Regions from separate parts of the Streptomyces sp. BJ20 genome, predicted to be linked through region 3. Evidence: riboswitches for the same ligand, from Rfam matches in the RefSeq annotation. Region 3 holds a riboswitch; each other region holds the start of a gene.

What was found. A riboswitch is a leader RNA that binds a small molecule or an ion and turns the genes downstream of it on or off. The one in region 3 is predicted to bind cobalamin.
Region 1: linked by a shared signal. The riboswitch ahead of MTR79_RS13440 (ABC transporter substrate-binding protein) and the one ahead of MTR79_RS26490 (prenyltransferase/squalene oxidase repeat-containing protein) in region 3 are both predicted to bind cobalamin.
Region 2: linked by a shared signal. The riboswitch ahead of MTR79_RS13465 (hypothetical protein) and the one ahead of MTR79_RS26490 (prenyltransferase/squalene oxidase repeat-containing protein) in region 3 are both predicted to bind cobalamin.

Annotation. Positions count from the first base shown of each region.
Region 1 covers NZ_CP094918.1:2,944,505-2,956,743, forward strand. The annotation lists gene MTR79_RS13395 (hypothetical protein) at 83-424, shown strand; gene MTR79_RS13400 (site-2 protease family protein) at 563-1,708, shown strand; gene MTR79_RS13405 (aromatic ring-hydroxylating dioxygenase subunit alpha) at 2,239-3,384, shown strand; gene MTR79_RS13410 (AI-2E family transporter) at 3,528-4,610, opposite strand; gene MTR79_RS13415 (PRC-barrel domain-containing protein) at 4,725-5,144, opposite strand; gene MTR79_RS13420 (DUF1963 domain-containing protein) at 5,719-6,504, opposite strand; partial or broken gene MTR79_RS13425 (transposase) at 6,689-6,937, shown strand; gene MTR79_RS13430 (ABC transporter ATP-binding protein) at 7,074-7,874, opposite strand; gene MTR79_RS13435 (iron ABC transporter permease) at 7,871-8,986, opposite strand; gene MTR79_RS13440 (ABC transporter substrate-binding protein) at 8,983-10,008, opposite strand; cobalamin riboswitch at 10,057-10,178, opposite strand; gene MTR79_RS13445 (class I SAM-dependent methyltransferase) at 10,268-11,017, opposite strand; gene MTR79_RS13450 (MFS transporter) at 10,986-12,239, opposite strand, start outside.
Region 2 covers NZ_CP094918.1:2,957,462-2,961,567, forward strand. The annotation lists gene MTR79_RS13455 (ATP-grasp domain-containing protein) at 1-531, opposite strand, end outside; gene MTR79_RS13460 (cysteine synthase family protein) at 528-1,550, opposite strand; gene MTR79_RS13465 (hypothetical protein) at 1,547-2,428, opposite strand; cobalamin riboswitch at 2,668-2,818, opposite strand; gene MTR79_RS13470 (ferric reductase-like transmembrane domain-containing protein) at 3,088-4,077, shown strand.
Region 3 covers NZ_CP094918.1:5,850,385-5,862,623, forward strand. The annotation lists gene MTR79_RS26440 (MFS transporter) at 1-661, shown strand, start outside; gene MTR79_RS26445 (class I SAM-dependent methyltransferase) at 796-1,455, shown strand; gene MTR79_RS26450 (N-acetylmuramoyl-L-alanine amidase) at 1,465-2,433, shown strand; gene MTR79_RS26455 (DUF5336 domain-containing protein) at 2,593-3,405, shown strand; gene MTR79_RS26460 (hypothetical protein) at 3,516-3,809, shown strand; gene MTR79_RS26465 (prenyltransferase) at 3,881-4,984, opposite strand; gene MTR79_RS26470 (class I SAM-dependent methyltransferase) at 4,981-5,721, opposite strand; gene MTR79_RS26475 (glycosyltransferase family 4 protein) at 5,715-7,172, opposite strand; gene MTR79_RS26480 (TetR family transcriptional regulator) at 7,380-8,030, shown strand; gene MTR79_RS26485 (cellulose binding domain-containing protein) at 7,982-8,347, shown strand; cobalamin riboswitch at 8,474-8,610, shown strand; gene MTR79_RS26490 (prenyltransferase/squalene oxidase repeat-containing protein) at 8,722-9,942, shown strand; gene MTR79_RS26495 (SCO2322 family protein) at 9,939-10,601, shown strand; gene MTR79_RS26500 (energy-coupling factor transporter transmembrane component T) at 10,675-11,775, shown strand; gene MTR79_RS26505 (ABC transporter ATP-binding protein) at 11,772-12,239, shown strand, end outside.

The sequences.
Region 1 (12,239 bases), 2.9 Mb from region 3:
TCGGCTGCCGGTGCCGGAAGCCCGTGTCAGGCGTCTGACTTGGGGTAACCGGTAACCAAGGCCGGAGGAGGAGGTGGGAACGATGCTCCTGCCGGCGCTCTTGCTCGTGCTGGCCACGGGCGCGTTCGCGGCCGTCGCTGTCGTGGAGAACTTCTCGGGCAGCCCTGAGTACGCGGTGGAGATCTTCGGCAATCAGATCGCGACGCTGACCGCGCCAGGACTTTTCCTCTCCGGCGTGGGACTGACGCTGATCTTCTGCCTCGGACTGACGATGCTCGTGGCGGGCTTGAAGCGGCGTCGTCGCGTCCATCGGGTCCCTACGTCCGCACCGGCCCCCCAGGTGACAGGAGAGGGCGAGAAGGTGCGGCCGCAGCCGTCCCGGTTGAGGCATCGCCGTCGCGGGCGGCACATCTTCGGACACTGACGTACTCCGGGACGGTCCCCGAAGGCCCGGCGATGGGACTGACCCGGCGGCGTGACAGGACGCACCGCTCACGCCACGAGCTCATCGACTCTCCGCCCCCCACCACGACCATCGAGCACGAACCGGGAGGTGGCCGGCATGCGGGCGACGTTCTCGTTGGGGCGCGTAGCCGGTGTCCGGGTGGGCGTGCACTGGAGTGTCCTGGTCATCTTCGTCCTGATCATGGTGGGGCTGGCCGGCAGCGTCTTCCGGCAGGCTCATCCGGATCGCCCGTCATGGCAGTACTGGCTCGCGTCCGGGGTGACCGCGGTGCTGTTCCTGCTGTCGCTGCTGGCTCATGAGGTCAGTCACGCGCTGGTGGCCCGTCGTAACGGAGTGTCCGTCGAGGGCATCACCCTGTGGCTGCTCGGCGGACTCGCACGGCTCCGGAGCGAGGCGGCCACCCCCGGTGCGGAGCTGCGCATAGCCGGCGTAGGGCCTCTGGTCAGCCTGCTGCTCGGAGGGCTGTTCGCTCTGGCGGCCGGGTTGCTGGCCGCGTACTTCGAGGCCGGGCTTGTGGTGGCGGCGTTGGCATGGCTTGCGGGGATCAACATTCTGCTGGCCGTCTTCAACGCTCTGCCCGCCGCGCCACTGGACGGCGGGCGGCTGTTGCGGGCCGCGGTGTGGTGGAAGACCGGCAGCCCATTGCGGGCCACGGCGGTGGCGACGGCCGCGGGACGGTTCCTGGGATGGGCGCTGGTGGCTGTCGGCGTGTACCTCGTCCTGGTCGGGGCCGTGTTCAGCGGCATCTGGCTGGTGGTCATCGGCTGGTTCGTCATCGCGATGGCGACAGCGGAGGGCGGCCAGGCAAAGCTGCGTGACATGCTGGGCGGCATCCCCGTGAGCGACGCGATGACACCTGCGCCCGTGACCGTCCCGGCAGTCACCACGATCGGCGAGTTTCTGGCCGACCCCCGTTACCGCTACCGCCACTCGGCCTTCCCCGTCGTCGACGGCGACAACACGGCGGCCGGCCTGGTCACCCTGAAGGGCGCCGACGGGGTCGCGGAGACGGAACGCTCCTCCACCCGTGTCACCGACGTGATGGTGCCGGTCGGCGACCTGCCGACTCCCCGCCCCGACGACCCGCTGGCCCGGCTGGTTCCCGAGTTGCAGGCCAATCGGGTCCACCGCGCCCTCGTACTGGAAGGAGACCGACTGGTCGGCATCGTCACGTCGTCCGACATCAGCCGGGCCATGTCCTGGCTGAGTTCCTCATCCGCTTGGCGGAGGCGGACCCTGTGACGGCTGCAAGCCGACCGGCCGAGCCGGAACCCGATCTGGAGGGCCAGCGTCCTCGGCGTGGCCGACGAGTCGGCGACGGTCCATGGAGTGGATACGAGGACCGGCGAAGTTCTTGAACGCCGAACGGCCTGACGGTCCGATCCCATAGGAGGTCTGAACCCCACAGGGGGAGCCTTGTGGCCGGAGGCCAAGTGACGTCAGTGACGCTTGGAAAGCCGTAGGACCGGGAGACGGCTGGCGGATCCGAGGGCGCTCAGGGCGTCCGGATGCTCACCCGCCCGGACCCGCCGGCAGCGCGAGGACGGCGGGCTCCGGCCAGGATGAAGGTGCCGGTGCCCAACCGTCGCATCGGCGGGCGGTCACGTCCCGCACGAGGGGTGACGGTTCGAGCCGCTGTCCGTCCATCATTCATGCGAGGGAAGAAGCATGACCGAGACCGACCTCGACAGGTCTGGGCCCGGGGCCCGCCTCGCCGCCGGGGCCAGGCGCACTTCAGGGCCTGGGACATCGGCGATGCAGCAGGTTTCGGCATGACCGATCTTCGGCGTGTCGGGACGAACCCGGACTTCTGGTACCCGGTCGCGGTGTCCAGGCGCCTGCGTCCCGGTCGCGTGCTGGGAACCGCGTTCGCCGGTGAGCGCATCGCCCTCTACCGGGGACGGAGCGGCGCCGTACACGCGCTGGAGGATCGGTGCGCCCACCGGCAGGTGCCGCTGAGCATGGGGGTGGTGGAGGGCGAGACGCTCCTCTGCTGCTATCACGCGTGGGCCTATCGCGGCGACGGACGCATCTCGCGGATCCCGTACCTGTCCAAGGGGGACGGCCGGCCGCCGCGCGGTGTGCGCGCCTATCCGGTCCGCGAGGCGTACGGCCTGGTGTTCGTGTTCCCCGGCGACCCGGACAAGGCGGCGGTCACCGCGCTGCCCGAGCTGCCGGCCTTCGGCACACCGAAGTACAAGACCATGACCTTCTCCCGGACCGTGCACTGCCACTACTCGTTCATGCACGAGAACCTCCTCGACATGAACCACCAGTTCCTCCACCGGGGGGTCGTCGGCAAGCTCCGCCCCGAGCTGCTGGAACACCGGACCGGTGCGCGGTCGGTGGAGGCCCGGTACCTGTTCACCCACGCCGGGGGGAAGCGGAACCGCAGCGCCGGCCTGCTGGCAGCCGAAGGGATCGGCGGCAGTCACTCCCGCGATGTCATGACCATCCGCACCGCATACCCTTACCAGACACTCGACCTGGTTCCGGAGAACGCCGAACGTCCCGCCTTCCGTCTCTGGGCCGCGTACGTGCCCGAGGACGCCGAGCAGCGCACCTGCCACGCCTACGGCCTGCTCATGATCGAGAAGCCCGGTATCCCTGGCGCTCTTCATCTTGCCTGGCCGTTCATCAGACGCTTCACCGAGCGCGTGTTCGCCGAGGACCGCATGGCCGTCGAAGCCGAACAGCGGGCGTGGGAAGAACAAGGCGAGGACCGCAACCACGAGGTCTTCCCCCTGATCCTCGACGTTCGCAACGTGCTGCGCAGCAACGGCGTCCCTCTTGGCCCCGGTGACGCCCCCGACAGCCCCGCCTCGCCCGAAGGCCGCGCGTCAGCGTCCGGCTGCCACGCCGCAGAACCGGCCCCGCCCGTCAGTGAGATGCCCCCGGTCGAACTGCCGGACGGCTGAATGTCAGTTCGCCTCCTTCCGGCCCGGCGCTTTCGGCGTGTCCCTCAAAGCCGTTGTAGGAGTCAGTCAGGGGCACGAGCAGCAACCGCTCCTTCACGACCCCGGGCACGCCCTCAAGCCCCGCACCGTCATCCGGGGCACCATCATCCGGTCTGTGCCGGCGAGTCCTCATCCGGTCCGCCAGTGGGCGGCTCTCCGGAGTCGGCGTAGCGGGTGCGCAGTTCGTGGACGACTCCGAAGAGGGCAGCGGTGACCGGCACCGCGAGGAGCACCCCGACGATCCCGGCCAGCGTGGCGCCCGCGGTGAGCGCCACCAGAATCACCGCGGGATGGATTCGCACGGTCCGGCTCTGGACCATGGGCTGGAGGATGTTTCCCTCGAGCACCTGGACCGCCAGCACCACCCCGAGCGTCCACGCGGCGATGGCGAGTCCCCGGTCGGCGAGTGCGACCAGCACGGCCGCGGCTCCCGAGACGAAGGCTCCGACGTAGGGGACGTAGGCGCCGATGAAGACGATCGCGCCGAGTCCGAGGGCACCCGGCACGCGCAGGATCAGCAGTCCGGTGGTGATGAAGACCGCGTCGATGAGCGCGACCACGGTGGTGCCCCGCATGAACCCCTCGACACCCTCGAAAGCCCTCCGGGCCATCGCCTCAGTGGCGTCCGCGCCACCGCGTGGGACGAGTGAGCGCAGGGTGGCCGCGGCCCGGTCGGAGTCGCGCAGGAAGAAGAAGACCAGCAGCAGCGCGAGGACCGCCATGCCGAGGGCTTGGGCCACGAGGCTGACTCCGGTGACGACACCGGAGGCGGCCGTCCCTCCGAACCTGCCCAGCAGGTCCAGCGCATCGTTTGCGAGTTCCTCCAGCGAGGTGCCGGACGCACCGAACTGATCGGCCAGCTCACGCACCGCCCTGCGCAACGAGGCGACGATCTGGTCCCAGGTGTCGACCAGTGTCACCGTCAGGAGGTACAGGGCACCGCCGACCGCAGCGAGGACCGCGGCGCAGGTGAGCCCGGCGGCGACTGACCGGTTCACCTTCGCGCTCAGGAGCCACCGGTGCACGGGGAGGAGCAACGCGGTACCGAGCAGAGCCAGCAGCACGGGAACAACCGCGGGCCTGAGCGCCACACAGACCTGGATCACGACGTAGCCGACCCCCGCGACCAGCAGGATCACCACGCACCAAGCAACGAGCCGACGGACTGGCTCCGGGAGTAGTCGCACACGCCTACCGTACGCAGCGGCCGCGCGGGCCCGAGCGAACGCCGGGCCCGTGGCGCCGCTCGATCGGGGCGCGGGGCCCGGCGCAGAGGCGTACGGGGGCCGGGCGGACGACGCTTACAGCCGGTAGGGGAATGCCGGGGGAATGTAGCCGGTCCCCCAGAAGGGCGCGTAGCCGTAGTGGCTGTACACCCGGTCGGGGTATTCGCGCTGGTCCACCAGTTCGGGATCGTACTCGGGCGCGTCGACGACGTCGTCGCGGGTACGGTCGATGCGGACCTGGTCCTCGGTCACGTCGGCCACGGCGTCGACCGGGATGTAGCTCTTCTTCTCGCCGATGCCGAGGAAACCGCCGTATTCCATGAGAAGGAAACGGACCTTGCGCTCCTCCTCGTCGATGATCAGGTCGCTCACCTCACCGAGTTCGTTGCCGGAGCGGTCGGCCACCTTGCGGCCCCGTACGTCCTCGTCCGCGGCAGGGATCGTCTGCTGTGAATCGGAGAGCCTGATCAGTACGGGCATGTCGCCGGTGTTCATGGAACAACCTCCCTCAATTGGTCATGCGGTACCGGTGCGGCCGAGGCGGGCGCACCCTGGTATGCCGTTCTGGCCCAAGTCCCCCGCCGTCGGCGTCCTATGCGTGTCGCCCGTGGTCTGAAAATCTGTCGGAGAACGAGGGGGCGGGGAGGCGATTGGTGCTGCGAAGGCCCGTGCGTCGAGCCGCCGCGAGTTGCCGGCGCGAGGACGGGCCGGCAACAAGCACGACGACCAGCAAGATCGTCGCCCATGCCCTCTTCCAGGTCGTCCCTCACGTCGCAGGAACGACGCTGGCCAGCCAGACGCACACACACGCAATCCGCCCGGCGCTCGCTCTCCGGTCGGATTTGCGATGCCCCGCACGCAAGGAGTCGGGCCGGCCGCGGAGCGACGGGCGTTTCGCGAGGGCCTCTTGCGGGAGGCGGTCGGAGTCCGCACCGCCCGACGGCGTGCGCGGTACCGTCAAGTTCGAGGGGTGGTGTCCGAGTCCGCGAGGCGGGCGCCGTGCCGCGGGTGAACCCGCCGCCGCCGGAAGGACCGGAGCCGGAGCCGAGGTCAGGAAGCCGGTGGCTGTTCAGACCTGCTGCTCGAACTCCAAGGCTTCGTACCGGCGCCCTGCGATGTCCTCGTGTGTGCCGACGATCAGGGTCTGCGTGTAGACGTCGGGGTCGATCGACTGACCGTGCATCTGTGCGAGGAGGACGAGATCGCCCTCGTCCGGAGCTGACTGCCAAGGGCTGGAGAAACCGCCCAGTTGGACGGCGACTCCGTGTGAGGCGCCGCCCGCTGCCGCTCTCCGCACGGCGTCCTCGAAATCGTCCAGGATGTCGTCCCGGTCCGGGCCGCTGTCCAGGAACGCGCTGGTCGCCGGGGAGTCACGCCAATCGGGTGAGACGGTCAGTCCCGGCACCGGATACAGGACATCGGGCTGGTAGACCCTGATCTGCGCCGGCTCCCCGCCGAGCTCATACGTCGCCGAGCGTTCCGTGGTCCGCACGCCGGCGGCTACGTGGAGCACCACCGACGACTCCGGCTCGCACTCGATCTGGGTGAAGAACAACAGGCTCCCGTCGGACGGCAGCGCGATGTCCAGGGCTTCACGGGGGAGCGCCGCGCAGTCGACGGTCAGAACCAGAGGTGCGCGCCCATCGGGCCGGTCGACGCCGTCCGGAAGGGAGGGGAGGCCTCCCGTGCGCGCGGCAGGACGGGCTACTTCCTGCTGGGCGAGCGTCAGATCCTGGAAAGCGACCAGATGGAGGCACGGCCGGGAGCCGGCGAGCAACTCCTGTGCGACCGGGCCGGGAACACCATGCCTCGCGGCCGTCCTGAGAACGAGCCCTTCCACGATCGGATCACTCATGCCTCGATCATGCCGGGACCCACTGACACCGACCGACCCCCGACCCGCCCCGAGAAGCGGCAAGCCCGGCACCGGCGCGGTGAAGGCCCAGATGCCCCACGTCCTGGACGCTCCGGAGGCCAAGTTCCCCAAGGCGGCGACCACTTGGACCCCGCCCAGCACGACCTGCTTGCCTTCACCGCCCTTCCCCCGGGAGATCAGGCGGCAGATCTGATCGAACAATCCGCGGGGACGGCTGAACGAGGAGACCCGGCACCGCACCGACGTGGTCGGCATCTTCCCCGACCGCACCGCCGTCATCCGGCTCGTCGGCGCGGTCCTGGCCGAGCAGAACGACGAGTGGACCGAAGCCCGCCGCTACATGGGCCGCGAACTCCTCGCCGAAGCCCGGCTCCACCCGATCGAGTCAGAAACCGACGACCCCGCCGCATAGCCTCAAGAACATGCCCTTGGCCTCCGCAATGCCCAGCACCCTTTGGGCAACCTCGGTGCTCCGGAGGCGTCGGCCACGCTCCCTGTTCCGTTCCGGGCGGCGCGGACGGGCATGGGGCAGTGCCGGGGTGGGCCCTTCATCTGCGTGGTTCTTCGGGGAGGAAGGTCACCTGCGGGGCGCCCGTGCGTGGATGGGTGGTGACTTCCGCCGCGACTCCGTAGACCTCGGCCAGGAGTTGTGGGGTGAGGACGGCGGAGGGCGGGCCGGAGGCGGTGATCTCACCGTCGTCGAGGACGTAGAGGCGGTCGCAGTAGTAGGCGGCCAGGTTGAGGTCGTGCAGGGCGAGCAGCACGGTCGCGGGCAGGCGCCGCAGGGCGCCGAGGACGGACAGCTGGTGGCGGATGTCGAGGTGGTTGGTGGGTTCGTCGAGGACGAGGAGGGTGGGCTGCTGGGCGAGGGCGCGGGCGATGAGGACGCGTTGGCGCTCGCCGCCGGAGAGCCGGTCGAAGGGGCGGTCGGCCAGGTGGACGGCGTCGACCGCGAGGAGCGCGCCGTCGATGAGGTCGGCGTCCTCGGGGGTGTCGCCGGCGAGGAGCCTTTTGTGCGGGGTGCGGCCCATGGCGACGACCTCGCGGACGGCGAGGTCGAAGTCGGCGGCCGAGTCCTGGACCACCGCCGCCACGGTGCGGGCCAGTTGCCGCGCCGGGAGCGCCCAGGCGTCGTCCCCGTCCACCCGGACGCGCCCGGTGTCGGGGCGCAGGACGCGGTAGACGGCGCGCAGGAGGCTGGACTTGCCGCTGCCGTTGGGCCCGACGAGGCCGATGGTCTCGCCGGGGCGTGCGGTCAGGGAGACGTCGCTCACCAGGCGGCGGGCTCCCGCGGTGAGCGTGACGCAGTCGACGCGCAGTTCGGCCGGGGGCGTGTAGGTCGCGGTCATGCCACTCCTCGGTCGGTGCCGCGGCGGGCGTCCCGTCGCATCAGCCACAGGAAGAACGGACCGCCGCACAGGGCCGTGAGCACGCCGACGGGTATCTCCGTCGGTGCGGCGATCGTCCGTGCGGCGATGTCGGCCCAGACGAGGAAGACCGCTCCGCCCAGTGCCGCCGTCGGCAGGACGCGGCGGTGGTCGCCGCCGACGAACAGGCGCACGATGTGGGGCATCATCAGGCCGACGAAGCCGATCGGTCCGGCCGCAGCGACCAGCACGCCCGTGACCAGGGAGAGCACGACGAACAGCCGGGCCCGGAAGCGGGCCACGTCCAGCCCCATCGTGGTGGCCGCCTCCTCGCCGGCCAGCAGCAGGTTCAGGTTGCGGGCCTGCACCAGGAGGACGCCGACACCGAGCAGCAGGGCCGTGCTCGGCAGCCACAGCGTGCCCCAGTTGACGCCGCCGAGGCCGCCCAGGGTCCAGGCGAGGACCGCGCGGGCCTCGTTGCCGCGGTCGGTGGTGAGCAGCAGCAGATCGAGGACCGCGGTGAGCACCGCCGCGATCGCCACCCCGGACAGCACCAGCCGTGCCGAGGTGATGCGTCCGCCGGTGCGGGCGGTGGCGTACACGAGCAGGAGCGCGCCCAGGGCGCCGAAGAAGGCGGCCACGGACAGGGAGAGCGCCCCGAAGAGGGTGACCCCGAACACGATCACGGAGACCGCGCCGAGGGACGCGCCGGAGGACACGCCGAGCAGATACGGCTCGGCGAGCGGGTTGCGCACCAGGGCCTGCAGCGCGGTGCCGATCACCGCCAGGCCGGCGCCGGTGACCGCACCGAGCAGCACCCGCGGCGCCCGCACGTCCACCACGATGGTCTCCCTGGCCCGTGACCAGTCCGGCTGCTGCCAGTCGGCGCCCAGTGCGTGCGTCACGATGCCCCACACCTGGCCGGGTGGCACCTGGACGGAACCGATCGCGAGGCCCGCCGTGGCGGAGACGACGAGCAACGCCGTGAGTGCCAGCAGTGTGACGGCCAGCCGTGTACGGCCTGTCTCCGGCCTGGTGGTCTTCCGCCGAGGCGCCGCCTTTTGGGCGGGCGTGCCCGTGGCGGCCTGGGTCACCGGAAGCTCTCGGGGTGCAGTCCGCGGGCCAGGTCCTCGACTGCGTAGGCCGAGCGGATGCCGACCAGGGTGGCGGTCAGCGGCAGGACGACGAACCGCTTGTTCCTGACGGCGGGTACGTCGGCGAGCGCGGGCTGGGAGAGCAGGTACTTCTTCTTCTCCTCGACGCTGCCGGCACCGGCGTAGTCGTAGATGGCGATGACCTCCGGCTTGCGCTCGACGACCTGCTCCCAGGAGACGTCGCCGAAGACGTCGTCCAGGTCGGCGAAGACGTTCTCGCCGCCGGCCAGGTGGATCAGTTCGGTGCCCAGGCTCTTGCCGCCGGCGGTGAAGGCGCTCTTGTCGCCGCTGTCGTAGACGAAGACGGACACTTCGGACTCGCCCCCGACCGCCGCGGTGGCCTTGCCGACGCGGCTTTGCAGGTCGGTGACCAGCTTGTCAGCCCGGTCCGGGACACCGAAGACCGTGCCGATGGTGCGGATCTCGTCGTAGGTGTCCTTCATCGTCACCTTCTTCTTGCCGCAGTACTCGCGGTTGAGGTAGGTGTCGATGCCTGCGTCGGCGAACGCCTTGCGGGAACGGCCCTCCTTCTCGTCGAAGGCGCTGCCGTAGCCGCCGTAGACGAAGTCGGGCTCGGCGTCCAGGACCGTCTCGAACGACGGTTCCCTCTTCGCCAGTTCGGGGATCGCCTTGTAGTCCTTCTCGAGTTCGGGCAGGACGGCGGAGTCGGGGAAGGCCGTTCCGGCCATGCGGTCCTTCAGGCCGAGGGCGAGCATGAGTTCCGCAGGGTGCTGGTGGATGGTGACCACCCGCGACGGCGGCCTGTCGTACGTCGTCTTCACGCCGCAGTTGTCGATGGTGACGGGGAAGCCTGCGGGCACGGCCGCGGTGGCCTTCGCGTCGCCGCCGCTCTCGCCGGACGAGCCGCAGCCGGTGGTCAGCAGCACGGACGAAAGAGCCAGGGCAGCGGCCGTGGCATGAAGGAGCCCGCGTGTGCGGGCAGGGGTGAACGAAGGGGACACGTGAAGCCTCCTGGAGTCCGCGCTCCTCGGATCGGGCCCGCGACGGACCAGTGTCCTGACTCCCGGATCGACGTTCCCTCCGCCTTCCCGCGCTGGGCGCAGTGGCATGTCGGAGGGGCGCTCCCCGGTCACAGTGGCGGGACCGTGCCGGATTCGCACCGGCTTCCTGTCTCCCGTCGCGGCGATGACCAGGTGATCCTACGTTTCCCCGAGCCGACGGCGAAAGGGCGTACGGGCCCGGCCGCACGCCCCGCCTTCCTCACGCTTCGCGGACAGCCCGAAGGACGAGCCGTTCGGCGTCCTCGTCGTAGGGGCGCCCGTCGAAGCCGCCGAAGACCTCCACTCGGCCGAATCCCGCCTCCTCGACCATCCGCCGCAACTCCACGGCGCTGTACACGAACCAGGTCAGAGTGGTCCGCGTCACCCGCTCGCCCCGGACCAGCACCCACTCGCTGCGCAGCCGCGCCCACTCGTCCAGCACGGTGTCGGTCTGCACCATCAGGTCGTCGCCCCGCCGCACCACCTTGGGCGGGGTGACCCCGCGGGCCAGGAGCTCCTTCCCGGCGAGGTCCAGGACGAGCGTGCCGCCGGGGGCCAGGCAGGCGTACATCGTGCGCAGGACGCGCGCGTTGTCGGCAGGATCCTCGAAGTATCCGAAGGAGGTGAACATGTTGAGCACGACGTCGAAGCCGCCCGGCGCCTCGTACTCGCGTGCGTCGGCTCGTACGTACGTCACGTCGGCACCGGCGTCCGCCGACCGTTTGCGTGCCCGGTCCAGCATGGCCGGACTCAGGTCCACTCCGGTCACGCGGTGCCCGCGACGGGCGAGCGGGACGGTGAACACGCCCGGCCCGCAGCACAGGTCCAGCACGCGTGACCCGCCGGGGAGATCGAACAGCGGGGAGGTGTCGAGCAGTTCCTCGGCCTGCTCGTAGCGCTGCTCGGAGAAAAGGAAGTCATGGAACTCGGTCCAGAAGTCATCGTCCTGGAATCCGCCCGTCCGTGCCATCGCGCGTCAGTGCTCCTTCATGGTCGCCGTCGGAGACAGGGAGCCGCGCCGTGCGACGGCGCAGCGTGAGCAGCAGAGGGGGAAGCAGCAGACACTGGACGGCGGCCAGCAGCCAGAACCATCCGGTATCTCCCGTCCGTTCGCCGAGGCCGTACAGCTGCCCGCCCAGCACGCCGCTCGCGCAGGCGCCCAGGCCCGCGGCCAGCCGCTGCTGACCGAAGACCACGGCGTCGGAGCGAGGGCTGCGGCGCAGCGCCTCCAGGTCGTTCTTGAGGAACAGCACGATGTCCCCGAGGGTGATCAGCGCCCCGCCCGCCAGCAGCGCCGCCCGGGTACCGGCCGCCAGCACGGCCGAGCCCGTCGCCAGACCGGTGAAGCCGACCGCGAGGGCGAGGGAGTACGGCATGCGCCGGATCAGGCCGGATGCGAGCGGCTGTACGACGATGACCAGTGTGAAACAGAGCAGCAGCACCACGCTGTAGAACGCGCTGGAGGCGCGCTCGACGGCGTACACCGCCAGGAAGTGCTGGAAGTGGAAGTAGAGGTAGAAGGCGAGCGCGTTGGCGGCGAAGGGCAGGAGTGCCACGCCGGCCAGAAGACCTGGGCGGGCCGTGTCCTCCGATGCGGGAGGACGCGCGCCGTCGGTCCCGGGCAGCCGCGCGTGTCCTGCCGTGATCGCGAGGAACAGCGTCGTGACGGCCGCGAACAGCCAGCCGGGCGACGACAGGACGAACGGCCCGGCGATCAACGGGCCCACGGCCATGCCCGCGTTGAGTGCCGCGTTGCCCGCCGACAGGAACGCCGGGCGGCGCGCGTCGTCGACGCCGTGCACCAGGTACGCCTTGTTCGCGGGCAGGTAGAGCGCGGCACCACAGCACGTCAGGACCAGCGCCCAGACCGCCAGGGGCGGCCAGCGCAGGGCCAGCAGGAGCCCGGCGAAACCGGCGGTGCGCACGACGAGGGCCCACACCATCGTGCGGCGCAGCCCTATCCGGTCCGCGAGGGCCCCGCCGACGATGCCGCCGGAGAACTGCACGAGCGATGCCACCGCCAGGACGACGCCGACCGTGCCGAGTCCCATCCCGAGCCGTTCGTGGAGGAACACCGACATGAACGGCAGGACCATGAAGCTGCCGAGCGGAATGAGGAACGAGCTGAGCAGGAGGAACCGCAGCGGGCCGGTGAGCGGGAACAGCGAGGCCCGCAGACCGGGTCCCCGGTT
Region 2 (4,106 bases), 2.9 Mb from region 3:
CGCCTCGCTGAGCGTCGCGTCGAGTTCGCCCTCGTCCCGGACCAGCCACACGTTCTGGCTCCCGGTGCCTGCCGTGTCCTTGAGCACCAGCGGCAGTCCCGCCTCCTTGAGCAGCAGCCCGCGTGCCTCGCGGTCCGGGCCGGCGACTTCGACGGCCCTTCCGCGGGTGAGGCCCGCGTCGTGCAGTCGGTTGCGTACGGCGGCCTTGTCCCGGGTCAGCCGCAGGACGGCCGGATCGAGACCGGGAAGACCAAGGCGTTCGGCGAGCGCGGCGCCGGCCAGGGTCCAGGTGTCGGTGGAACTGATCAGGCCCCGCAGTCCCGGGGTGCGCCGGAGCAGATCGGCGGCCCGCTCCACGTCGAAGGTGTCGGTCACGACGACGTCGAGGGCGTCCGTGGGCAGCCGGTCCAGTTCGTAGGCGTAGTAGACGGGGTCCCGGGTGAGGAGCAGCAGACGCTCGCCGAGCCGGTCGGCGGCGCGGACCAGACGGCCGAGGCCGAAGGTCAGTGACTCCAGACAGGCCACGGTCATGCCGCCCGCTCCTTCCAGTGGGCCGGGCAGGGGGTGCGCCGCCACGTCATCCTCGACCACGGCATGGTCATCTCCTCCGGAGTGCGAACCTCGAGGGGTTTCAGCGCGGCCGGGTCCAGGGCCTCGGCGTGCCGGGCGAACACGCGCCCCACGTAGCGGTGTCCGGTGTCGGCCCCTATCACCAGGTGCAGTCGGTCGGGGTGGCGGCGGGCCTCGTACGTCGCGGTCAGGTAGCCGGCACCGGTGGACAGTCCGGCGAAGACCGCGTGCTCGCGGAGCAGGGCGACGGCGCCGGACATGGCGTGGGTGAAGTCCAGCCAGTGCACGGTGTCGTAGAGGTGGTGGCGGACGTTGTCGAAGACGATGGACGAGCCGATGCCGGCGATGATCGCCTCGGGGTCGTGGTGGTCCTGGCTGCCGAAGGTGACGCTGCCGAAGGGCTGGACGCCGACCAGGCGCACGGAGGGGTCCGTCGCGCGCAGGCGTTCCACGATGCCGCCGGTCGAGGCTCCGGACCCCACCCCGCCGACGACGCTCAGCGACGCGTGCGGGAACTCCGCCGTGATCCGGTCGGCGACCTCCTGGTAGCCGAGGTAGTGGATGTCGTCGTGGTACTGGCGCATCCAGTGGTGGCCGGGACGCTCGGCGAGTATCTCCCGCACCCGTCGCACCCTCAGTTCCTGGTCCAGCCTGAGGTCGCGCGAGGGTCTGACCTGTTCCACCGTGGCGCCGAGGATCTCCAGCTGGGCGAGGGTGGTGGCGTCGACGGTGGTGGACGCGACGATGTGGCATCGCATGCCGTACCGGTGGCAGGCCAGCGCGAGGGCGTAGGCGTAGATGCCGCTGGAACTGTCGATCAGGGTCTGGCCCGGACGGACCGTGCCCCGCTCCAGCAGATGACGGACGGCGGCCAGGGCCGAGTAGATCTTCATCGACTCGAACCGCAGCAGGACCAGGCCGTCGGTGAGCCGGACGAGGTCCGGGACCTTCAGGGCGTCGGCGATGTGGGGGTGGATCACCCGTAGCCTCCTTGGGCGAAGGTGCACTGGTGGCCGAGCGAGTGGAAGAACGCGGAGAGTTCGGACTTGACCTCGGCCCGTGGGCGCGAGGCGAAGAGATAGCCGGCCAGACAACCGGTGTGGGCGACGAAGACGCCGTCGGCGCCGAACCGCTCACGATGGGCCTGCAGGCTGGCGAAGGTCGCCTTGGGCAGCACCTCCTGGGACAACGCGGCGCTGGTCGTCGCGGCACGGGCGACGGCGGCCGGATCGCCCGAAACGAAACCCTTCAGCAGATCGGTCAGGCACCGCTGGTACTCCTCGCCGCGGCGCCGGTAGTGGTCCAGCAGCAGGGGAGTGACGGCGGCGGTGTCCACCGTGCCGGGTTCCGTGACGTAGGCGGTGTGGAAGCCGATGTCCGGGCCCAGACGCCGCACCACCCGGTGCCGGCCGCTGAGGTACAGGGCGAACTCGTCGAGGAAGACGCTGTCGGCGCGCTCGATGTCCGCGAGGACGCCGAGGAGCACGTCCGTGTCGTACGGCAGGGAGAAGACGCGGAACAGGCAGCGCAGTGTCGCCACGATGTCCGCCGTCGAGCTGGCCATTCCCACACCCGCCGGAAGTTCGGAGTGGGTGTGCCAGTCACCCGGGGGCAGGGTGAGGCCGTAGTGGTCGAGGAAGAGCCGCGCCGCTGTCGCCGACTTCTCACCCAGTGCCGGAGTACGCGGCGGTCCCGTCACCGCCCCGGGTGTGAAGTACACCCAGGAGTGGCGGTCCACGGGAAAGGACACCACCGCGATCTCAGGCTCGGTGCCCGCTCGCAGCGGGCCTTGGTAGAGCTCGCCCAGGGTGCCGTGGCAGACACCGGACACCGTGCCGGGGGACAGGCCCCGTTCCATGAGGACACCCGCGCCGGGGCCGAGGGCCGTCCGTCGGTGGCTGCCGGGCGACATGTGGACCAGAGGGCGGAGTGACCGAAGCGAAGCGGCTGGGTCCCGCACAGCATCCTCCTCCGTACCGGTCCTTGGACAGTGACAGGAAGGAGGCGCGGCCACCCGCACGACGTACGACCGCCCGTACCGCCGACCCAGTCCACGAGGTCACGTGCACAGCCCGCGCGGGACGCGGGCGCAGTGGCAGGTCTTCGGACTCGCGGGCTCGTCCGCCGAAAGGGCGGACACCTACCGGCCGTCTCTTCCCCGGCCCTGGCGCGGGCCCAGTGACACCGACGGCTTTCGTTCCCACTCACCGCTGCGGGACAGTCCCGGATTCGCACCGGGTTCCCTCTTGCGTCGCGCCGCCGGGAGTCCGGTCGGACGGGCGGCACGAACCGACTGCGTGCCTCAGCGTAGGCCCGCTCGTACATCCGCGACAGTGGGGCTTCGACGGTTGTCCTGAATGTGGAGGGGAGGCGGAAACCAGGTGCCTTCCCGGCCAGTTGTCGCTGCGGCTCTGGCCGGATTGCGCCTCGGGGGATCACTGCCCCGTCAGCCAGACTTGTTGCCTCACGTCACCTGCGCACCGCTGCCGCGGTGCCCCGTGCCCGGGAGGCCCCCTGATGACGTCGGACACGAGGCCGGACGAGGACGGGGCGGTGGCCCCGGCCGGAAGGCAACGGCCTCCCGGTCACCGCGTCGCTCTGCGCGGTGATCTGCGGGCCGCCCTGCCCGACGCCGGCGCGGCGGTGGTGGTCACGGTGCTGGTGTTCGCCCTCCTGTGGGCGCGCATGAAGTCGGGCGAGTCGGACACCGTCGCGGTGATGCCGTTCATGGACGATCCCGGCACCTACTGGATGTATCTGCTCAGCCAGGCGTTCGGCTGGTCCGCCCTGCTGTGGGCCTGGGGCACGGTCATGCTGGGCCTGTTGCTGTCGGGGCCGCGCCCCGCCCGGTTGCCGGTCTCCCGCCCGGTGCTGGAGCGCTGGCACCGCGCCACGAGCCTGACGACCATGGCGCTGATGTTCGCGCACGCGTTGATGTTCGCGGCGGAACTCGTCCGCTACGAGACGAAGGTGGACTGGGCGGAGCGGCTGTGGGTGGCCTTCGCGGACACCTTCGTGCCGGGCTGGTACGACTCCGGAACCGGCCAGGTCGCCATCCCGATCGGTCAGGGCGCCCTGTATCTGGCGATTCCGCTGGGGCTGTTGTTCTACGTCCGGCACCGCATCGGGGCGAACACCTGGCGCCGGATGCACCGTTTCGTGATCGTCGTGTACGTGCTGAGCGTCTGGCACACCCTGCTGTACGGGACCAACGTCTGGTACGGGGAGTGGCCGCGCACCGTCCTGTGGCTGTTGCAACTGCCCGTCTCCGCACTGCTGTTGGCCCGTCTGCTGCGACCTGCCCGGCGGGCCGAGCGGCTGGGCCTGCCGAAGCGGGGCGCGGGCACGGCCCGTCCCGCCTGGTGGTGGGGACGCGCGGCCGGACGCGTCGTCGCCGGAGCCGTCGTCGTCGGGCTGGTCGTCGTGGCGGTGTCCGGGCGGGACGGCGGACGGGACCGTCCGACCCATCCGCCCGCCACGGCCCCGCACGCCCAGGAAACCGACTGACGGCCGGCACCGGGCGAGCGGGCCCGGCG
Region 3 (12,239 bases):
GAGCGCCGCCTGGCAGACCGTGGTCACCTCGGTGGCCCTCGGCGCGGGCATCGGACTCGCGTACTCCTCGCTGCCCGCACTGATCGTCGGCGCGGTCCCGGCCTCCGAGACGGGCGCGGCGAACGGCCTCAACACGCTGATGCGCTCCATCGGCACGTCGGTGTCCAGCGCCGTGATCGGCATGGTGCTGGCGAACACCTCGGACGCGGTGGGCGGGGTCGCGGTGCCGACGCTGCACGGGTTCCGCGTGTCGTTCGGGATCGCGACGGCGGCGGTGGCCGTGGGTCTGGTGCTGGCGCTGTTCCTGCCCGGCCGGCGCCCGTCGGAACACCCGCGGCTCCGGGCGAGCAGTGAGGAGGAGGCGAACCTGGAGCGGGCGCGGGAGGCGCTGCGCGGTTTCCGCGGCCGGGTCCTGGACGCGTCCGGCGCGCCGGTCGCCCGCGCCCGGGTCACCCTCATCGACCGGCACGGCCGCCGCGCGGGCGCCACGGTCACCGCGGCCGACGGCACCTACGCCCTCGCGGTCCCGGCCCAGGGCCCGTACGTCCTCGCCGCCCGCGCCCCCGGCCACGGCCCCCTGGCCTCCCCGGCCACCCACACGGGCACGGGCGACTGCGTCGCCGTGGACCTGTCCCTGCCGCCGGAGACGGTCACGGCCTGACGGCCGGGTGCCGCCCGTGACGCACCACGGGCGGCACCCGCTCCGCCTCCCGGTACCCCCCTTCACCGCACCCGCCCGGACTACGGCAGCATGGCCCCGTGGAGACTTCTGTGACCTGCGGAAAGGCGGAGCTCGTGGTGAAGGCGCCGGAGGCGGCCGTGCTCGCCGCGTTCGAGGCGGCGAAGGGGTTCATGCCGCTGGACGAGGGGCTGGCCCTGTACGCCGCCGCGGTCGAGGCCGGGCGGCTGGGGCTTCCGCTGCTGGAGATCGGGACGTACTGCGGCCGCTCCACGATCCTGCTCGCCGACGCGGCCCGCGCGGCCGGTGTCACCGCGCTCACCGTGGACCACCACCGGGGCAGCGAGGAGCAGCAGCCGGGCTGGGAGTACCACGACCCGGAGACGGTCGACCCGGAGCTGGGCGTGATGGACACCCTGCCGACCTTCCGGCGGACCCTGCGCCGGGCCGGTCTGGAGGAGCACGTGGTGGCGCTGGTGGGGCGGTCCCCGCGGATCGCCGCCCTGTGGGGGCGGCCGCTGGGCCTGGTGTTCGTCGACGGCGGCCACACCGACGAGCACGCGAGCGCCGACTACGAGGGCTGGGCCCCGCACGTCGCCGAGGGCGGGCTGCTCGTCATCCACGACGTCTTCCCCGACCCCGTGGACGAGTTCACCGGGCAGGCCCCGTACCGCGTGCACCAGCGGGCGCTGGCGTCCGGGGAGTTCACCGAGGTCTCCGCCACGGGTTCGCTGCGCGTCCTGCGCCGTACGGGTGCGGCCGCCGCGCACCGCTAGGGTGGCTGCGTGTCGTACACAGGTCCCGACTTCGATCCGCCCCCGGAGCGGCGCTCCCGCCGTGGTCCGCTGACCGTGGCCCTCGCGGCGCTCGTCTGCGGCGGGCTGCTCGGCTGGGGTGTGTACGCGGCCACGGGCGGCACGGACGACAAGGGCGCGGAAGCCGGGGGTTCCCCGTCGGCCGCGCCCCGCACGCCGTCGCCCGCCGCCTCCTCCCCCACCGCCGGCGGCTCGTCCCCGTCCGCGGAGGGCGAGGAGTCCCCCGCCTCACGGACGCCCTCCGCGTCCGCGCCCGCCGCGGCCGGCCCGCTCAAGGGCAAGGTCGTCGTCATCGACCCGGGGCACAACCCGACGAACGTGAAGCACACGGCGGAGATCAACCGTCAGGTGGACGTCGGCACGCACCGCAAGGAGTGCGACACCACCGGCACGTCCACCAACGACGGGTACGCGGAAGCCGAGTTCACCCTGGACGTCGCCCACCGGATGCGCGCCCTCCTGGAGAAGCAGGGCGCGACGGTGAAGCTGACGCAGGACCGCGACCGGCCGTACGGGCCGTGCGTGGACGAGCGCGCCCGGATCGGCAACGCGGCGAAGGCGGACGCGGTCGTGTCGATCCACGCCGACGGATCCGGCGCCGGCAACCGCGGCTTCCATGTGATCCTGCCGGGCTCCGTGAACGAGGGCGAGGCGGACACCCGCGCCATCGTGGCGCCCTCGCGCGCCCTCGGGGAGCGCATCGCGGGCAACTTCGTCCGTGTCACCGGCACCGCGCCGTCCAACTACACCGGCGGCGGCACCGGACTCGTCACGCGGAAGGACCTGGGCGGTCTCAATCTGTCAACGGTTCCGAAGGTGTTCATCGAGTGCGGGAACATGCGCGATAGCAAGGACGCGGCGCTGCTGACCAGCGGCGCCTGGCGGCAGAAAGCGGCGCAAGGGATTTCCGAGGGAATCGTGAGTTTCCTGCGCGGGTAGGGATCAGCGCGCTGATCCGGGCGGACAGCCCCGTCCGGCGGACGATAGTGTCGTCCGTACGATCAGGGGCCACCCCCGCGCTTCGCACCGGACCCTACGGGGCGACCTGGTGACAGCGACGCCTCTTCCGACGACGAGACGACCTACGAAGGACCTGAAGTGAATATCCGCTCCCTCACTCGAGGCGACGGCGTGGTGATCGGAGCAGCCGTACTGCTGTTCATCGCGTCGTTCCTCGATCTGTACTCGATCGAAGGCGCCTCGGACAGCGTGGACATCCCCAGCCTGTGGGCGAGCGGTCCGGTGCTGCTGAGCGTGGTGCTGGCAGGCCTCATCGCCGCGGCCCTGATCGTCGTCGCCCGGGGCCTGCCGCAGGCGCCGAAGGTCGCGGGTCTGGACCTGGCGCCGTTCGGCGTCGCCTTCGCGGTGTTCGCCGCCTGGAGCGCACTGGGCAACGTCTTCGACCCGGCCGGCGGCGCCGACAACTTCGGGGGCGGCGGCGACGGCCCCGACGCGGGCCTCGGTCTGATCCTCGCGCTCGTCGCCACGCTGGTCATGGCGGCCGCCGCCGTGGCCACGCCACTGGTGCCGGCGCTCAAGGGCGCGCTGCTCCCGGCCGCCCGCCCCGCCGCCCCGCAGCAGCCGTACGGCGCGCAGCCGCCCGGCGGTTACGGCTACCCGGGCGCCCAGCAGGCTTCCTTCGGCGGCGGCCAGCCGGGCCAGCCGTACGGTGGTCAGCCGCAGCAGGGCCAGCCGGCCGCGCCGCCCGCCGCGGACTTCTCGCCGTTCTGGTTCGCCGTGCCGGTGCCGCGTCCGCTGTTCCCCGAGGACGGTTCGCCCACGCCGATCGCCGAACTCGCCCCGGGCACCTGGTACCTGGCGGTGGAGCAGCGTGGTCAGGCGCTGGTCGCGCAGACGCAGGACGGCCGCCGCGGCGTCCTCCAGGACACGTCGGGCATCCAGCGCGGCTGAGCCCCGGCCCCGTCGTCGACGGCCCCTCGCCCTGCCGGGCGGGGGGCCGTTCGCGTGCGGGCCCCGAACCGGGCTGGTTTCAAGCGGGCGTTCGGGGCCAGACGGACAGCATGTCCCCTCGATATCGCTCTGGTTCCACCTCCGCGGGGACGGTCATCGCGGTGATCGCGGACGTCATGGCCGTCATCCTCGGACTGTGGATTCTGATGTACCTGCTGGACGCCAACCGGGCCAACGACCTGGTGCGGTTCGTCCATGACGCGGCGAACTGGCTGGCCGCCTGGTCGCGTGATCTGTTCACCTTCGACGAGGAGTGGGCGCGGGTCGTCTTCGGCTACGGACTCGCCGCCGTCGTCTACCTGTTCATCGGCCACGCCATCGCCGGCCGGCTGCGCCGCCACTGACCCGGGCGGCCACTGCCCGGGTCGTCCGGGGCCCGGCGGGTAAACGCCGGGCGGTCGGGCGTCCGTACGGATCAGGCGTCCGGGCAGCAGTCCGGGTCCATGCCCTTGGGCAGCTGCTCCCCGCCGAAGACCGCGCAGGTCGGCTCGTGACCGCCGAGGGCGGCGACGGCCAGCAGCAGTGACCCCGCCGTCCAGGTGGTCAGCTCGCGCGGCCATATGGCGTCGTCGTCGAAGACGTAGCCCGTCCAGTACAGGCCGCTCTCCGGGTCGCGCAGGTGCTGGATCGACTGGAGCACCTCCAGCGCGCGGTCGGACTCGCCCGTCGCCCAGAGCGCCAGGGCGAGTTCGGCCGACTCGCCGCCCGTCACCCACGGGTTGGGCACCACGCAGCGCACCCCGAGGCCGGGCACGACGAACCGCTCCCAGCCCTCGTCGATGCGCTCCCGTGCCTCCGCTCCGGTCAGCGCGCCGCCGAGCACCGGGTAGTACCAGTCCATCGAGTAGCGGTCCTTGTCCAGGAACCGCTCCGGGTGGCGCCGGATGGCGTGCCGCAGCGCGCCCACGGCCAGTTCCCAGTCGGGCTGGGGCTCCTCGCGCTGCTCGGCGATCGCGAGGGCGCAGCGCAGGGCGTGGTGGACGGAGGAGGAGCCGGTGAGCAGCGCGTCCGTGGCGGGCGTGCCGTCGTCGTCGCGCCGCCAGCCGATCTGCCCGCCGGGCTGCTGGAGCTCCAGCACGAACTCCACGGCCGCGCACACGGCTGGCCACATGCGGTCCAGGAACGTGTCGTCGCCGGTGGCGAGGTAGTGGTGCCACACGCCGACGGCGACGTAGGCGACGAAGTTGGTCTCCCGGCCCCGGTCGGTGACGTCGTCCGGGTCCCCGTCGGCGTAGGCCGCGTACCAGGAGCCGTCGTCGAGCTGGTGCCGGGCCAGCCACAGGTAGGCCCGCTCGGCCGCCTCGTGCTCGCCCGCCGTGTCCAGCGCCATCGCGGCCTCGACGTGGTCCCACGGGTCGAGGTGGTGACCGCGGAACCACGGGACGGCGCCGTCCTCCCGCTGCACGGCGAGGATGCCGGCGACGGTCCGCGCCGCCTGCTCGGCCGTCAGCACGCCGTCGAGGACGAGGTGTTCGGACTGCGGGGCGCGAGGGTCGCCGGCCGGGCGGGAGGTCGTCACGTGGCGTCCGCCTCGGCGCGCGGCAGGTGCGGCTTGGTCGCGTAGGCCACGAAGCTCTTGCCGATCACCGGGTTGAGGGCCCGCTCGGCGACCCGGGTGGCCAGCGGCTTCTTCATGATGTCCCAGACCAGCAGCTTGTGGTACGCGCGGACCGGCAGCGCCTTGTCGTTGTCGACGCCGAACGCGCACTTCAGCCACCAGTACGGCGAGTGCAGGGCGTGGGCGTGGTGGGTGCCGTAGGGGCGCAGGCCCGCCTCGCGGATCTTGGCCAGCAGCTCGTCCGCCTTGTAGATGCGGATGTGGCCGCCCTCGACCTCGTGGTAGGCGTCGGACAGGGTCCAGCAGACCTTCTCCGGGCCGTAGCGCGGGACGGTGACGGCGATGCGGCCGCCCGGCTTGAGGACGCGCACCATCTCGGCGAGCACGCCCTTGTCGTCGGGGATGTGCTCCATCACCTCGGAGATGATGACGACGTCGAAGGACTCGTCGGGGAAGGGCAGGGCGAGGGCGTCGCCCTCCATGGCGGTGGCGGTGGCCCCGGCGGGCGCCTCACCGGCCTCCTTCATCGCCGCGAACCACTTGGCGACCTCGCGGATCTCCTCACCGTTCTGGTCCAGCGCGACGACCTGGGCGCCGCGCCGGTAGCACTCGAAGGCGTGCCGTCCGGCGCCGCAGCCGAGGTCCAGGACGCGGTCGCCCGGGGCGAGCGGGAACCGGGAGAAGTCGACGGTCAGCACGTGGCCCTGCTTTCACGGTCGGAGGTGTCGGCCGCGGTCACGGGTACGCCGCCCGTGTCCGCGGGAGCGTCGGGGACGAGGTCGAGGTCCGCGGGCGCCGGGTCCTGCGGGGCCGTGGCCGTCACGCGCGGGGGCCCGCCCCGGCCGGCGCGGGCGGTCTCGACGGCCTCGCGGTAGCGGGCGACGGTGCCCTCGGCGGCGCGCGCCCAGGTGAAGTGGGCCAGCACGCGGTCGCGTCCGGCGGCGCCGAGACGGGCGCGCAGTTCGTCGTCGCCGAGGAGCCGGGTGAGCGCGGCGGCCAGGGCGCCCGCGTCGCCTGGCGGCACGGCCAGACAGGTCTCCCCGTCGCGTCCGGCGACCTCGGGGATGGCGCCGCCGGTGGTGGCGACCAGCGGGGTGCCGGTGGCCATGGCCTCGGCGGCCGGGAGGGAGAAGCCCTCGTAGAGCGACGGCACGCAGGCGACCTGCGCGGAGCGCACCAGGTCGACGAGTTCGGCGTCGGAGATGCCCTTGACGAACTCGACGGCGCCTTCGAGGCCGTAGCGCTCCATCGCCTGGGCGACGGGGCCCTCGGCGGGGCGCTTGCCGACCACGACGAGGTGGGCGTCGGGCTGCTCGGCGCGCACCTTGGCGAGCGCCTCGACGAGGAAGACGAGGCCCTTCAGCGGCACGTCGGCACTGGAGGTGGTGACGATCCGGCCCGGGACGACCGCGACGGACGCGTCCGGGGAGAACAGGTCGGTGTCGGCGCCGATGTGGACGACGTGGACGCGGTCCTGCCGGACACCGAGGTCCTCGACGATCTCGGCGCGGGAGCTTCCGGAGACGGTGAGCACGGACGGCAGGCGGCGCGCGACGCGCTTCTGCATGCGGGTGAACGCGTACCAGCGGCGCACCGACATACGGCGCTTCCAGTCCTCGGCGGCGTCCAGTTCGAGGCGGCGGTCGACGGTGATGGGGTGGTGGATGGTGGTCACCAGGGGCGCGCCGAGGTCGCCGAGCAGGCCGTAGCCGAGGGTCTGGTTGTCGTGGACGACGTCGAAGTCGCCGCGGCGGGCGCGCAGATGGCGGCGGGCGCGCAGCGAGAAGGTCAGCGGCTCGGGGAAGCCGCCGGTCCACATGGTGGAGACCTCGAGGGCGTCGATCCAGTCGCGGTACTCGTCGCGCTTCGGGGTGCGGAAGGGGTCCGGCTGCCGGTAGAGGTCGAGGCTGGGCAGCTCGGTGAGGCTCAGCCCGTCGTGCCCCTCGTCGAGCACCGGGTAGGGCTGCGCGCCGATGACCTCGACGTGATGCCCCAGCCGGGCCAGTTCGCGGGAGAGATGGCGCACGTAGACGCCCTGGCCGCCGCAGAACGGGTTTCCCTTGTAGGTGAGGAGCGCGATGCGGAGCGGTCGCGAGCCGTCGGATGCGGGGCCTGCCGAGGGCCCGGCCTGACTGGCCTCAGCGGTCACTCTGGGCCCCCCTTCTGCCTGCACTGTCCCGCGACAGTACGACGGGACGCCGATCTAGAACAAGTTTCAGAGTTGATCGTTCGGAGGAACCGAATCTACCGGCAGGTAAGAACGGGGGCAGCGGTGGATCAGGTGATTCACGCCACGGCGGACGCCGTGCCATGCTGTCCGATCATCGATCCTCACCGACTGTCACGGACGGGACCCATGCCCGCGGATGCCCACAGGACCAAGGCGGCGCCGGACGCCGGGCGCGCCGAGCCTGCCTCCCCGCTCACGGAGCGGCAGGAGGCGCGGCGCCGGCGCATCCTCGAGGCGTGCGCGCGGCTGGCCTCGCGGGGCGGTTTCGACGCGGTGCAGATGCGTGAGGTCGCGGAGTCCTCGCAGGTGGCGCTGGGCACGCTGTACCGGTACTTCCCTTCGAAGATCCATCTGCTGGTGGCGACGATGCAGGACCAACTGGAGCACCTGCACGCGACGCTGCGGAAGAAGCCGCCGGCCGGCGAGACGGCGGCGGACCGGGTCGCCGGGACGCTGATGCGGGCCTTCCGCGCGATGCAGCGCGACCCGCTGCTGGCGGACGCGATGGTGCGGGCGCTGACGTTCGCGGACCGCAGTGTGAGCGCGGAGGTGGAGCAGGTCTTCCGGCGGACGACGGCCATCGTCCTGGACGCGACGGACCTGACCGACCCGACGCCCGAGCAGCTGTCGGCGGTACGGGTGATCGGGCACACCTGGCACTCGACGCTGATCACCTGGCTGTCGGGGCGCGCCTCCATCGAGCAGGTGGGCGTGGACATCGAAACGGTGTGCCGGCTGATCGACCTGACGGCTCCGCCGCGCTCCGGGCAGGGCTGACGAACCCGGGCGACCCCGACGCGGCGTGCACCGCCGCCTCCACCACGTCCGAGCAGTGGAACGGCGGCTGCAACGGCAGGGTGACGATCACCGCGACCGGCGCGCCGGTCTCCCGCTGGAGCGCGACGCTGCCCCCGAGGTCGTCGCAGCAGGTGGACTCGGTGTGGAACGGATCACCCAGCCGCAACGGCAACGTGATGACCGTCCGCTCCACGGGGAACGGCTCGCCGGCGGCCGGCGCCTCGACCAGCTTCGGCCTCACCGTCGACGGCTCCTCCGCGTCCCCGCCGCAGATCGGCGCCTGCACCGCCTCCTGACCCTCCTCGCCCTTCCTCCTCCCGGTCCGCACCCGCCCGGGTGCGGACCGGCTCACGGGCGCCGTGACCCCCGTCACCTCACGTCTGTGTGCCTCTCCTCGCGCACACGGCCGCCCCGGACACCCGTTCTACGGGCGGGTAGAGTGGCCGGGTCGTATCACACCCGTACGGGGGGAAGCCGGTGCGAATCCGGCGCTGACCCGCAACCGTGAGCCGTCCCGGGGACGGTGAGCCGGAATGCTCCGCACGGATCGTGACCGGCTCACGTGCCCGGCGTCCCGCCGGCGCACGGGCACCGTCGAGGTATACGGAGCCGAGCCGCCGGGGTGTCCCGCGCTGCCCGGCCCTCTTTCAGGGAGAGGCACCCGCCCGTCATGAACGTCCGCCGCAGCGCAGCGGTGCTGGCCGCCGTCGCCGTCCTCGGCGCCGCCGCACCGGCCGCAGCCGACTCGTCCCCGTCGCCGACCCCGCAGGAACTGCCGTCCGCGCTGTACGGGGACACCGACCCGCAGTACGACGGGGTGTGGCGCCAGTCGCTCGCCCTGCTCGCCCAGCACGCCGCCGGCGCCGAGCCGCCGAAGGCCGCCGTCGGCTGGCTGACCGGCCAGCAGTGCGCCGACGGCTCCTTCGCGCCGTTCCGTGCCGACCCCTCCGCCGCGTGCGACGCCAAGACCATGGTCGACACCAACCAGACCGCCGCCGCCGTGCAGGCGCTCGCCGCGCTCGGCGGCCACGACGCCGTCACGGAGAAGGCCGTCGGCTGGCTGAAGTCCGTGCAGAACAAGGACGGCGGCTGGGGCTACACCGCGGGCGGCGCCAGCGACACCAACTCCACGTCCGTCGTCATCGGCGCGCTCGCCGCCGCAGGCGAGAAGCCCGGCGAGGTGAAGAACAGCGGCAAGTCCCCCTACGACGCGCTGCTCGGCCTGGAGCTGCCCTGCACGGGCGAGGGCGCGGGCGCGTTCGCCTTCCAGCCGGAGAAGGACGGCTCGCTGGCCGCCAACGCGGACGCCACGGCGGCGGGCATGCTCGGCGCGCTCGGCAAGGGCCTGCTGGTCGAGCCCGGCAAGGGCGACGGTGAAGCGGCAGGCTCCTGCGTGAAGGCCACCACCCCGGAGCAGGCCGCCGCCAACGGCGCCGCCCACCTCTCCGGCGAGCTGACCGCGGAGGGCCACCTCCTGGCCGTCACGCCCGGCGGCGAGGAGCAGCCCGACTTCGGCAACACCGCCGACGCCGTGATCGCGTTCGCCGCGCGGGGCGACGCGGCGCAGGCGGACAAGTCGTACGCCTGGCTGGAGAAGAACGCCGCCGACTGGGCCGCGCAGAGCGGGCCCGCCGCCTACGCGCAGCTGATCCTCGCCGCCCACGCGACCGGCGCGGACCCGCGCGACTTCGGCGGCACGGACCTGGTGAAGCAGCTCCAGGCCGCCGGCCCGGCCGCCCCCGGGAAGACCACGAAGGCGACGGAGAAGGCCGAGGACGAGAAGGACGAGTCGTCCCCGTTCGGCGTGTGGTGGTTCGTCGGCGTCTGCCTGGTCGCGGGCATCGGCATCGGCTTCCTGATCAGCAACCGCACCAAGAGGCAGCAGCCGTGACCCGCCGCCTCACCGTGCTGTTCCTGGCCGCGCTCCTGCCCCTGCTGGCGGGCGCCGGCCAGGCCCAGGCCGCCGGGTACCGCTACTGGTCCTTCTGGGAGCGGGACGGCTCGGCCTGGGCGTACGCCACCGTGGGCCCCTCGCTGTCGCGGCCCGCGGACGGCGACGTGCAGGGCTTCCGCTTCTCGGTCAGCGAGGACTCGGGTGACGCGGCCAAGCCGCGTGGCACCGCCGACTTCGACACGATCTGCGCGAGGACGCCCGCCGAGGACGGCACGAAGCGGGTGGCGCTGGTGATCGACTTCGGCACGCCCGCCGACGCCCCGTCCGGGGCGAAGCCGCCGGCCGGCCGCACGGCCTGCGCGCAGGTGGCGGAGGACGCCACGACGGCCGAGGCGCTGGCCTCGGTCGCCGAGCCGCTGCGCTACGACAGCAACGCCCTGCTGTGCGCGATCGCCGGCTACCCGGCGAAGGGCTGCGGCGAGCAGGTCGCCACGGGCGGCAAGGAGTCCGCCGCCACCGGGGCCGCCGAGACCGCCGAGGAGGCCTCCGCGCAAAACGACGGCGGATCCGGCCCCTCCGTGGGGCTGATCGCGGGCGGTGCGGTGGTGGTCGTGCTGGGCGCCGCCGCCGTCTGGCAGGTCCGTCGCCGTGCGTGAGACGGACCGCTCCGGGCGTCCGGGCCTAGCCCGTCCGCGCCCGGAGCGGGGGACACCGCCCGCCGGCGTCCCCGTGCCGCGCCCGCGCCGCGCCCTGCACCCCGGCGCGTGGTGGCTGTGGGCCCTCGCGCTGGGCACCGCGGCCACCCGCACCACCAACCCGCTGCTGCTCGCCCTGCTGATCACCGTCTCCGGATACGTCGTGGCCGTCCGCCGCCCGCACACGCCGTGGGCCCGCTCCTACGGCGCCTTCGTGAAGCTCGCCGCCGCCGTGCTGGTGCTGCGGCTGGCCTTCGCGATCGTCCTCGGCTCGCCGATCCCCGGCACCCACATCCTGTTCACGCTGCCCGAGGTACCCCTGCCCGACTGGGCCCAGGGCATCCGCCTGGGCGGCCGGGTCACCGCGGAGGGCCTCGCCTTCGCCCTGTACGACGCGCTGCGGCTGGCCGCGCTGCTGATCTGCGTGGGCGCCGCGAACGCCCTCGCCAGCCCGTCCCGCCTGCTGAAGTCGCTGCCCGGCGCCCTGTACGAGCTGGGGGTGGCCGTGGTGGTGGCGCTGACCTTCGCGCCGCATCTGATCGCCGACGTACGGCGGCTGCGTGCCGCGCGCCGGCTGCGGGGCCGCCCCGACAAGGGCGTGCGCGGTCTGGTGCAGGTGGGGCTGCCGGTCCTCGAGGGCGCGCTGGAGCGCTCCGTGTCCCTGGCCGCCGCGATGGACGCGCGCGGGTACGGCCGTACGGCCGAGGTGCCGACCGCCGTGCGGCGCACCACCGCCGCTCTCACGCTCGGCGGTCTGCTGGGCGTGTGCGCGGGGACGTACGGGCTGCTCACCGCGGCGGGCGGCAGTTACGGGCTGCCCGTGCTGCTGGCCGGTCTGGCGTCGGCGCTGGCGGGCCTGTGGCTCGGCGGGCGGCGCAGCGTGCGCACCCGTTACCGCCCGGATCCGTGGGACGCCCGCGCCTGGCTGGTCTCCGCGTCCGGCGCGGCCGTGGCGGCCCTCCTGATCCTGGCCGGCTCGCTCGACCCCGGGAGTCTCGACCCCGGTGTGGTCCCGCTGGAGCCGCCCACCCTGCCCCTGTGGCCGGCGGCGGCCGTGCTGCTCGGTCTGCTGCCCGCCTTCGTGACCCCCGCCCCCGAGGCGGCCCGCGACCCCCGCAAGGAGCCGACGACGTGATCCGCTTCGAGAACGTGTCGGTGACCTACGACGGCGCGGCGCGGCCCGCCGTGCGGGACGTCGACCTGGAGGTCCCCGAGGGCGAACTGGTGCTGGTGGTGGGCCCGTCCGGCGTCGGCAAGTCGACGGTGCTGGGCGCGGTCGGCGGACTGGTGCCGCACTTCACCGGCGGCACCCTGCGCGGCCGGGTGACGGTCGCCGGCCGCGACACCCGCACCCACAAGCCGCGCGAACTCGCCGACGTGGTGGGCACGGTGGGCCAGGACCCGCTGTCCCACTTCGTGACGGACACGGTGGAGGACGAACTCGCCTACGGCATGGAGTCGCTGGGCCTTGCGCCGGACGTGATGCGCCGCCGCGTCGAGGAGACCCTCGACCTGCTGGGCCTGGCCGACCTGCGGGACCGGCACATCTCCACGCTGTCCGGCGGCCAGCAGCAGCGGGTGGCCATCGGCTCGGTCCTC